3 regions of the Viridibacillus sp. FSL H8-0110 genome follow, and region 1 is predicted to be linked to each of the others. Evidence: riboswitches for the same ligand, from Rfam matches in the RefSeq annotation. Region 1 holds a riboswitch; each other region holds the start of a gene.
The links. A riboswitch is a leader RNA that binds a small molecule or an ion and turns the genes downstream of it on or off. The one in region 1 is predicted to bind lysine.
Positions count from the first base shown of each region.

Region 1 (3,291 bases):
ACTTCCCCTTTGTTTACAGAGAAATCAATGTCTTTAAGAACTTCATGAGTGCCAAAGGATTTGCTTAGATGTTGTATCTCGATTACATTTTTCATAAGTCTATCTCCTTTGTCCGCATCATGCTTTTTTGCCTTCCATTTGTTCTAGATCATCAATCATTTGATAGTTTTGTGGACCATCTAATCGTTTTTCAAAGTAGTGTAGAATTTTCGTCACTACGAATGTCATGATTAAGTATAAAATACATGCTACAAAGAATGACTCGAAATATCTGAAATTATTCCCCGAAACAGATTTTGTTTGGAAGTATAGTTCTGTAACCCCAATTACATTCAATACTGATGTATCTTTAATATTCATAACAAATTGGTTACCTGTTGCAGGTAAAATATTCCTTAAAACTTGTGGTAATACTACATGAATCATAGTTTGCCAATGATTCATACCAATCGCTTGAGCTGCTTCAAATTGGCCCTTATCTACTGAGATAATACCGCCACGTACAATTTCAGCCATATACGCTCCTGTATTAATAGCAACGATAAAAATTGCTGCAAACGTGCGGTCCATATCTACACCAAATGCTTGGGCAGCACCATAGAAAACTACCATTGCCTGAACAATCATTGGTGTACCTCGGAAAAATCCTACGTATATCCCAAGAATTATATTTATTAGTTTTAATACAATTCTTTTTAATCCTCTTTCAGGTTTAGGAATCGTATTAATAATACCGATAAGTAATCCAATGATTGCACCGAAAACAGTACCAAGTGTTGCAATTAATAACGTCATCCATGCCCCGCGAAGGAACATTTCCCAGTTTTCTGTTGCTATACTTATAATCCAATCAATACTCATACTGTTCCTCCTTCAAAAGCAGTAATACCGACTGCTTCATATGCAGCCGGTATCCGTCATACATTATTTTGCAGCTGGTTGGTTTGCAATCGCTTTATCCATAATTTCTGTACGCTCTTCTTCAGAGATACCTTTTAAAACTTCATTAATTTTATCTTTTAATTCGCTATCTTTTTCAATACCTACAGCAATTGCTGTATCTTCTTCAGACGCTTTAAAGCCATCTGTGAATTCAACCATTACAAATTTATCATTTGCAGCTGAAGAACTAATACCTTCTGGACGTTCAGATACATAACCATCAATCACACCTGATTCAAGTGCTACACGCATTGCAGGGAAGTTATCCATTGCAGCTTGTTTTTTAACACCAGTAATTTGATCTATTACATCATAGTGTGTTGTATTTAATTGACCTGTAATTTTGGCACCACTAAAATCCTGGATTGATTTAGCTTTCTCGTATTTACTGCCCTTTTTAACAACCATTACATAATTAGATGTATAGTAGTTATCAGTGAAATCAATTGTCTTTTTACGCTTTTCAGTTGGAGACATACCCGCCATAATTGCATCAATTTTACCTGAAGTTAATGAAGGTACTAGACCGTCCCATTCTGTTTTGACGATTACTAGTTCTTTTCCTAAAGATTCTGCAACTCTTTTTGCAATCTCAACATCATAACCGCCAGCATATTCTGCGTTACCAGAGATTTTCACGCCGCCGTTTGAATCATCCTTTTGTGTCCAGTTAAACGGAGGGTATCCCGCTTCCATACCAATTGTGAATGTTTCTTTTTTTGTTTCCCCTTCAGTAGATGCACCTGATCCCGAACCTGCATCTTTAGTTCCACAACCAGCTAATAGTAAAATAGCAAGTAGTGTCATAGCAGAAAAAATTGCCCATGTTTTTTTCATATTATATTCTCCCCCTCTAAATAATATCCTTAATTTTCTTCAAAATACTAAAAAAGGCTATTGTACGTATAAAAAACGCGCCCTGAGATGAACTCAGGTCGCATTGTACAATAGCCTAAATCCTCTACTTATCCCTAAATGAGATAGCTCAACTCAACGAACTAGGACGTTCATTGAGACAGTCCTGCAGTTATTAACTACAGACCCAGCAAGTAACATCGAGTGTATTACAAACTTCGGCGACATCTCCTTCTCAATAGTTTCATAGTTTCTCAAGCTCCACTAAAGACTAATAGATATCGCGCCTCTACCTCACCCATTAACAAGTGAGGTTGTATTCAATTATCATTGTACACAGTCTACAGTAACGAACTTTCAGTGTCAACACACATTTTATAAAATACTCAGAATACTATCTTTTTTCTTACAACTAGTTTTTAGCCTCTAACAATATCTGACCCAGCGTACGTAACTTCACCTGTCGTAGCATTAATCTTATCAATTACACCATTTTCAGAAGGTGCATTAATAGAGTAATTTAAGCTGTATATTGTCATTTCATCATCTTCATCTATCTCTTCAAAACGTGAAAGTTTCATCTGCAAACTCTGTTTATATATAGTATCCGCTTCTTCTAATGTAATCATTGGTGTAGTATTCACACCTCGAATAGCCTCCATATTTAATGCGCTATACAAACATGAACGAATAATTCCTGTATGTATACCTACCTCAATTAGAACGGAGTATTTGTCTAATTTGTATCCCTGGAAAAATGGGATAAAAGTAAACATAGTTGTTGGTTCATCTTCATGTTCGTCTTCATGCTCGTCTTCATCATATTCATCCACATTGAAGAGATCATCATCCGAATCATCGTCAAATTCTTCTGTATCATCATTCAATACAGATTGTTCTTCAAGCATGTATTTATGGTGTATGTCACCCGCAATAATCTCTAAAAATTGCATTGCATTGTCTTTTAATTGCTCAAAAGGTAACTCAATCTTTGCTTCTGTATCCCATTCCACATTAGATTCATAGTTAGCGCCTGCATCATCAAAATGTAGTACTTCGATTACAGCTTCTGCATCTTCACCTTTTTCATCTAACTCTTCCGTAACATACCAATATAAATTACCCTCTTCTTCACGTAATACATATTGATCAGTTGCACCCAATAATTTTGGTAATGCCTTCGTCACTTGGACAGGTGTAACAGCAAATTGTTCAAGCTGTGATTCACTGAACAACTGACTTGCTTTTTGAACTTCCCCATCAACAGTAACACCTATATAATCTCGAATTGGTTGATAAACCAATTCAAATTCTCCTTGCTCTTCATTTTCTTCGATTCCTAATTCCACTAATGTCTCTTTACATAAAATTTCTCTAGCTTCATCTTCTGTTACTTCCACTTTTGGATATGTAAGTTGATAATATTCTTGGAATATTGTAGCCGCTGTAATAGTGCCATATGAATTAATCTCTATAACTGCACCAGAATTAGGT
Region 1 is NZ_JBBOPJ010000001.1:4,368,080-4,371,370, forward strand. It holds gene MHH98_RS21635 (amino acid ABC transporter ATP-binding protein) at 1-95, opposite strand, end outside; gene MHH98_RS21640 (amino acid ABC transporter permease) at 118-861, opposite strand; gene MHH98_RS21645 (transporter substrate-binding domain-containing protein) at 925-1,779, opposite strand; lysine riboswitch at 1,916-2,097, opposite strand; gene MHH98_RS21650 (hypothetical protein) at 2,217-3,291, opposite strand, start outside.

Region 2 (3,291 bases), 3.3 Mb from region 1:
GAGTTTGCTTATACTATCATTTAGGACAATGTCTAGCTCCTTGTGTAAAAGAAGTTGAGAAAGAGCAATATCAAGAGATCATTCAAGGTATTACGAGTTTCCTAAATGGTGGGTACGGAGAAGTCAAAGAAGATTTAAATGCAAAAATGCTCGATGCAGCTGAAAAATTAGATTTCGAACGAGCAAAAGAATATCGAGATCAAATTTCACATATTGAAACTGTCATGGAACGTCAGAAGATTACGCTTACGGATTTAACGAATCGTGACGTTTTTGGTTATGCGGTTGATAAAGGTTGGATGTGTATCCAAGTATTCTTTGTAAGACAAGGAAAGTTGATTGAAAGAGATGTTTCGTTATTCCCTATTTATCGAGATCCTGAGGAAGAATTTTTAACATTTGTGGGGCGCTTTTATGAACAGGCAGAACATATCAAGCCAAAGGAAATCTTTATACCTTCTAATATTGAAGGAGACCTTCTAGCTACAGTACTTGATTTAAAAGTGACGATACCTCAAAGGGGAAAGAAAAAAGAGCTTGTTGATTTAGCGAGTAAAAATGCTCAAATTGCTATCTCTGAGAAGTTCCAGTTACTTGAGCGTCAAGAAAAAAGAACAATAGGTGCCTGCGAAGAATTGGGAAATGCGATGAATATTGCGATACCGCTTCGCATAGAATCATTTGATAACTCCCATATTTTTGGAGCGGACGCCGTCTCAGCGATGGTAGTTTTTATTGACGGTAAGCCTAGCAAAAAGGATTATCGAAAATATAAAATTCAAGTTGCAGCAAAGCACGACGATTACGGTGCAATGCGAGAAGTCATTCGCCGAAGATATACTCGTGTATTAAGAGATGGCTTACCTTTACCCGATTTAATCGTTATTGATGGTGGGAAAGGACAAATGGAAGTAGCAAGAGAAATCTTAGAAGATGAGCTTGGTTTAGATATTCCTATTGCAGGTTTGGCAAAAGATGATAAACACCAAACTTCTCAATTGCTGTATGGCTCGCCGCCAGAAATTATTCCGTTGAAGAGAACGAGTGAAGCGTTTTATCTTTTACAAAGAATTCAAGATGAAGTTCACCGTTTTGCTATTACCTTCCATCGCCAATTACATGAAAAGAATGCCATTACATCTGTTCTCGATGAAATTGAAGGAATTGGACCAAAAAGAAAGCAACAGCTTCTCAAACAATTTGGATCTGTTAAAAAAATTCGTGAGGCATCCTATGAAGAATTAGTAGCTGCGAATGTACCAAAAAAACTAGCTCAAACCATATTTACTTATTTTTCTGAAAAATAAATTGTAGTAATCTGAAAATTGTGTTAAGGTAACATTACTATTATAAATAATCACTATTTAGTGATGATAGAGGCGCGGATTTCAAGAGTAATCAGCAAGAGGATGAGTAGATCCTATGACTGCTGACGAAAGGGGAGGCCGCCGAAGTGATAAATTGACTATTTCCAATTTATTACTGGTTCTGCATTTAACAAGTGTAGAATTGTCAGATCCGTTTCGGTTCTGGAGGGCTATCTCACATGAATGTTCTTTTGAACGTGCATGCTACGAGGCGGCTTTTCACACTTAAACGTGTGAAAGGCTGCTTTTTTCATAAGATGTCATTGTGAATACGGTCGTCATAACAAATAAGGGAGAGGTTATGGGTGAGTTGTTTAGTTTTTAAATTTGGTGGTACATCAGTTGCAACGATTGAACGCGTATTGCATGTGGCAAAGCGCATTCAGAAAGAGAAAGAAAAGGGTTATGATATTGTCGTTGTTGTTTCAGCGATGGGCAAAACGACGGATAAGCTTGTAGAAATGGCACATGAAATTATGCCAAATCCATCGAAACGAGAAATGGATACGCTCTTAACAACAGGTGAGCAGGTGACTATCTCATTATTATCGATTGCATTACAAAGTTTAGGGTTATCAGCGCAGTCCTTCACTGGTTGGCAAGCTGGAATTTTAACGGAGGCAATTCCGAGTGATTCTCGCATTGTTGAAATTCAGTCTGGAAAGGTGCGAAGAACGTTGGATAAAGGCCATGTTGCAGTAGTTGCAGGCTTCCAAGGAATCGATAGTAATAACAATATTACAACCCTAGGTCGCGGAGGATCAGATACGACAGCAGTTGCTTTAGCTGCAGCATTAGGTGCTGAGCGCTGTGATATTTATACAGATGTTGATGGTGTGTACACTTCAGATCCACGTTATGTTCCTAAAGCTCGCAAACTACAAGAACTGTCATATGATGAAATGTTAGAATTAGCAAATTTAGGGGCAGGTGTCTTACATCCACGTGCCGTAGAGTTTGCAAAAAACTACAATATCCCATTAGCAGTTCGCTCTAGTTATGTAGAAGATGAAGGAACAATTATGAAGGAGGAAGTAGAAGTGGAAAAAGATTTAGTTGTACGTGGAGTAGCATTTATGTCAGATATTGTTCGAGTAACGGTAGGTTACGAGGGGAATTATAAAGGTTCTTTAGTCAATATTTTCACAGTTTTAGCTGATAATCATATTAACGTTGATATTATCGTTCAAACTATTCTCGAAGGGGTAGAGCCTTCAGTATCATTTACTATTACAAAAGAAAATTTAGCAGATACTGCTCGAGTCTTAGAAGTTAATAAATCTAAAATTGGTTATTGTCATGTGAATTATGAAGAGGACGTAGCTAAAGTATCGATTGTAGGTTCTGGTATGGTATCTAATCCTGGCGTAGCCGCAAAAATGTTCGATCGCTTACATAAAGAAAACATTACATTAAAAATGGTAAGTACTTCTGAAATTAAAATTTCTGTTGTCATTCCACAAGAGTCGATGTTGCTAACTGCAAACGCATTACATGATGAATTTGAATTGGCAGCTAGTCTAGCAATTCAAGTTTAATTAAATAAAATAAAAAGAAGCTGACTAGCCATCTTGAACAGATATTTAGTCAGCTTCTTTCTATAGTTGGTCTTTTAAATCCCATTTGACATGGAATCGTACAAGCCCACGCTTTGCTTTCTTTTCGTCGTAGCATTCTGTTAAGAAACCACTGATTTTCTCTTGTTGAGCTGCTAGGAAGCCACTTTCAAGACGGAAGCAGCGTTTTTCAAATTGCATAGCCTCAGGATCTCCAGTGAGAGTATAAAACGTTTCATCTTTAGATTGTTTTTCTATAGAAAGCTCTCCCCATCCTGCTTCTTGGAAAAATGAAACAGCTTCTTCCATACTGTATAAAGGAAACTTGCGGGCTAACTCTTTACCGCACCAATATAGGATATCTTCTT
Region 2 is NZ_JBBOPJ010000001.1:1,054,165-1,057,455, forward strand. It holds gene uvrC (excinuclease ABC subunit UvrC) at 1-1,307, shown strand, start outside; lysine riboswitch at 1,367-1,548, shown strand; gene MHH98_RS05215 (aspartate kinase) at 1,673-2,905, shown strand; gene MHH98_RS05220 (YslB family protein) at 2,966-3,291, opposite strand, start outside.
Region 2: it holds a riboswitch for lysine, as region 1 does, so the genes downstream of both, MHH98_RS05215 (aspartate kinase) here and MHH98_RS21645 (transporter substrate-binding domain-containing protein) in region 1, are expected to answer to the same signal.

Region 3 (3,291 bases), 270 kb from region 1:
TAACGGTGACTATCAAAGTCACAATCTTCTAGTTTTACGACTTTCGTTTTATGAACAATTTTATAGCCGAACCAAATGGCTAAGAAAATTGGTAATCCGATATATGAAACAAGCATACCGTACCAATCGATATGGTCACCTGTGAATGCTGTATAGTTTTGACCAACAACAACAATTGCACAAAGTACAAAGGCAAAAATCGGACCGAACGGGAACCATTTTGCTTTATAAGGTAATTCGTTTAAATCGCGACCTTGTATGATATATGCTTTACGGAATCGGTAATGACTTACTGCGATCCCTAGCCAAGCCACAAACCCACACATACCTGAGGCATTTAGCAACCAAATATAGACAACACCATCACCGAAGAATGATGCAATGAATGATACACAAGCAACTAAACAAGTTGCTACTAGTGCTGCCATCGGAATACCGCGTTTGTTTAGTTTGGTAAACATTTTTGGTGCTTTACCGTCTTTAGCAAGCTCCCAAAGCATACGTGAAGATGCATATAAACCAGAGTTTCCTGAAGATAATATCGCCGTTAAAATGATCGCATTCATAACTGAAGCTGCAAACGCGATACCTGCATTTTCAAATACTAATGTGAACGGACTAACTGTAATATCACTACTAGCTAAACGTTCATCAGTAAATGGAATTAATAAGCCAATCGCTAAAATTGCTAAAATGTAGAATAAAAGGATACGCCAGAAAACTTGACGAACAGCTTTCGGAATATTTTTTCCTGGATCATCTGTTTCACCCGCAGTAATCCCAAGTAGCTCAGTTCCTTGGAATGAGAAACCTGCTGCTAAGAAAATACCGAACATTGCGAAAAAACCACCATGGAATGGACCATCTTCAATGAAGAAATTTTTGAATCCAACTGGGTCTTGTCCACCCATCAAACCAAATACCATCAAGAAACTAACGATGATAAAGACAACAATTGTAACGACTTTAATTAGTGAAAACCAATATTCACTTTCACCAAAGCTTTTAATCGATAAGACATTCAAAGTGAAGATGATTACTAAAAATCCTGCTGTCCAGACAAATGATGATACGTCTGGGAACCAAAATTTCATAATTAATGATACCGCTGCAATTTCTGCTGCGATCGTAATTGCCCAGTTATACCAGTAGTTCCAACCAAGAGCAAAGCCAAGCGCTGGGTCAACGAATTTAGATGCGTAAGTACTAAATGAACCTGATACAGGCATAAATGCTGCCATTTCCCCTAAACTTGTCATTAAAAAGAACACCATAATACCAATTAAAGAATATGCTAATAACGCTCCACCTGGACCCGCTTCGTGGATAGCTCCACCACTTGCTAAGAACAGCCCTGTACCGATTGTTCCTCCAAGTGAAATCATCGTCACGTGACGACTTTTCAATCCTCTATTAAGACCTTGCGTTTCTACGCTTTGGCCATTATTTTTATTACTCATTAAGAATCTCCTCTTTCCATTTTTCATTGCAAGAAGGTTAACTTGATGTCATAAAAAATACCATCACAAGGAATATGCGATGGTATCGAAATATGCCCATCAACCTTGATAAAGATAGCTCAACACGCCTGCTAAGACGTGACAGTTCTGCACCTTTCGGCAACAGCCCCAATGATTATAAGAAAAAGCTTATAATCACTTCGGCGATATTCCCTTTCAAATAGAATCCCCGACGCTTTTCGTCTCATCCATTTTACTTTTTAATACCGCGACCTCTACCTCATCGAATGGATGAGGCATTGCAATATATTAATTTAATATGTCCCCATTATAATACAAGAGTGTTCTATATTCAAGATGTAAATTATCTTGAATATTAGAACAATTTAAGTTAATTTTTGTTAAGACTTCAGAATATAACTTTTGCATCACTCGGTAGCGTTTGAATATGTTTTAAGTAATTGAGCACTATCACACTTTCTCCATAACCTTGGAATGAAAGCATGCTAGCAACATTTGTTGCTGTATTTTGGAATAAATCACACATAGTAAATAGTGCTTGCCATGCTGAATCATAGCTAGCATTATTATATGTTGCGAGTAACTGCTCCCACACCTTTTTTGGTAACAGGTACTCTAGGTCCTTGCCATTTTTACCAACGCTTTTAGAAAAGTCTGTTTGCACTCCGACTTGCCAAGAAAGCATTTGAATCAGCATTTCACGCGTATTATTAAAATGTGCTTGTGCATAGAGCATTTCTTTTCTCCATAAACCTTTCGCAATATATGTAGAAACCCACCAAAATTCATTACAACAATCCTTATAATGTTCTTCTGTCGGGCATTGCACCCAATAATTCACATCCGTTGGTGAAGGGAGTTTAGGAAGTGACCCATCTTTATCTAACAAGATTGTGGTTAAACTATCTTCCTTACAATATTCTTCTTGTTCTTCGACAGGGATAAGCATCAAATCAATTCGGTTTCCATCCGAAAATTGCATCAAGTATGTATAGCGCCCACCAAGTTCAGGAGGAAACAACACCATATCTTCTGGCGTTTGCATAATGATTCTCTCTCCAAAAATATTTACCCAATAAGGGGTGTTAGTAAATGATTTGATATCCGTCACAATATAAACGATATCAAAATCTTGAAAGGGATCCTTTTTCACATTCATATTTGTTCTTGAACCATTCATACAAACCGCGCGTACGCGATCATCATTTTTCGCTATATCTAGGATTAAATCCATCATTTGCTGCGCTGTTCTCATCATCAATACCCCCGTATTAAATTGGTGATTTTATTTTGAGCCATCTTATTATAATTATCAATTTTCTTTGATATAATTAACCTTTGTCAATTAGTAGGTTTAAAATATTATAAGATTTATAAATATATATAATAGGAGGAGTTACAATTGGCAACAAATAAAGCTGTTCAAAATGGCAACAAGCTAAAATGGAATCGTAAAGTTTGGCTACTTGTAATTGGGATTATTTTCATTGCTTCTACATTACGTGCTCCTTTAACTTCTGTAGGTCCAATTATCTCATTCATTCGTGATGGTCTTCATATTTCAAATGTATTAGCAGGATTTATCACAACGATCCCTTTGCTTGCTTTTGCTGCTATTTCACCATTAGCGCCAAAATTTTCAAAGCGCTTTGGCATAGAACGTACTTTACTATTCTCAACAGCATTACTTGCTGTAGGGATTCTTACTCGATCATTAGGTACCACATCCACACTGTTATTAGGTACTTCTCTAATCGGTGTAGCAATTGCTTTTGGAAATGTACTGTTACCAAGTTTGATTAAATTAAAA
Region 3 is NZ_JBBOPJ010000001.1:4,097,614-4,100,904, forward strand. It holds gene MHH98_RS20285 (amino acid permease) at 1-1,460, opposite strand, end outside; lysine riboswitch at 1,568-1,746, opposite strand; gene MHH98_RS20290 (aminoglycoside 6-adenylyltransferase) at 1,870-2,736, opposite strand; gene MHH98_RS20295 (CynX/NimT family MFS transporter) at 2,884-3,291, shown strand, end outside.
Region 3: it holds a riboswitch for lysine, as region 1 does, so the genes downstream of both, MHH98_RS20285 (amino acid permease) here and MHH98_RS21645 (transporter substrate-binding domain-containing protein) in region 1, are expected to answer to the same signal.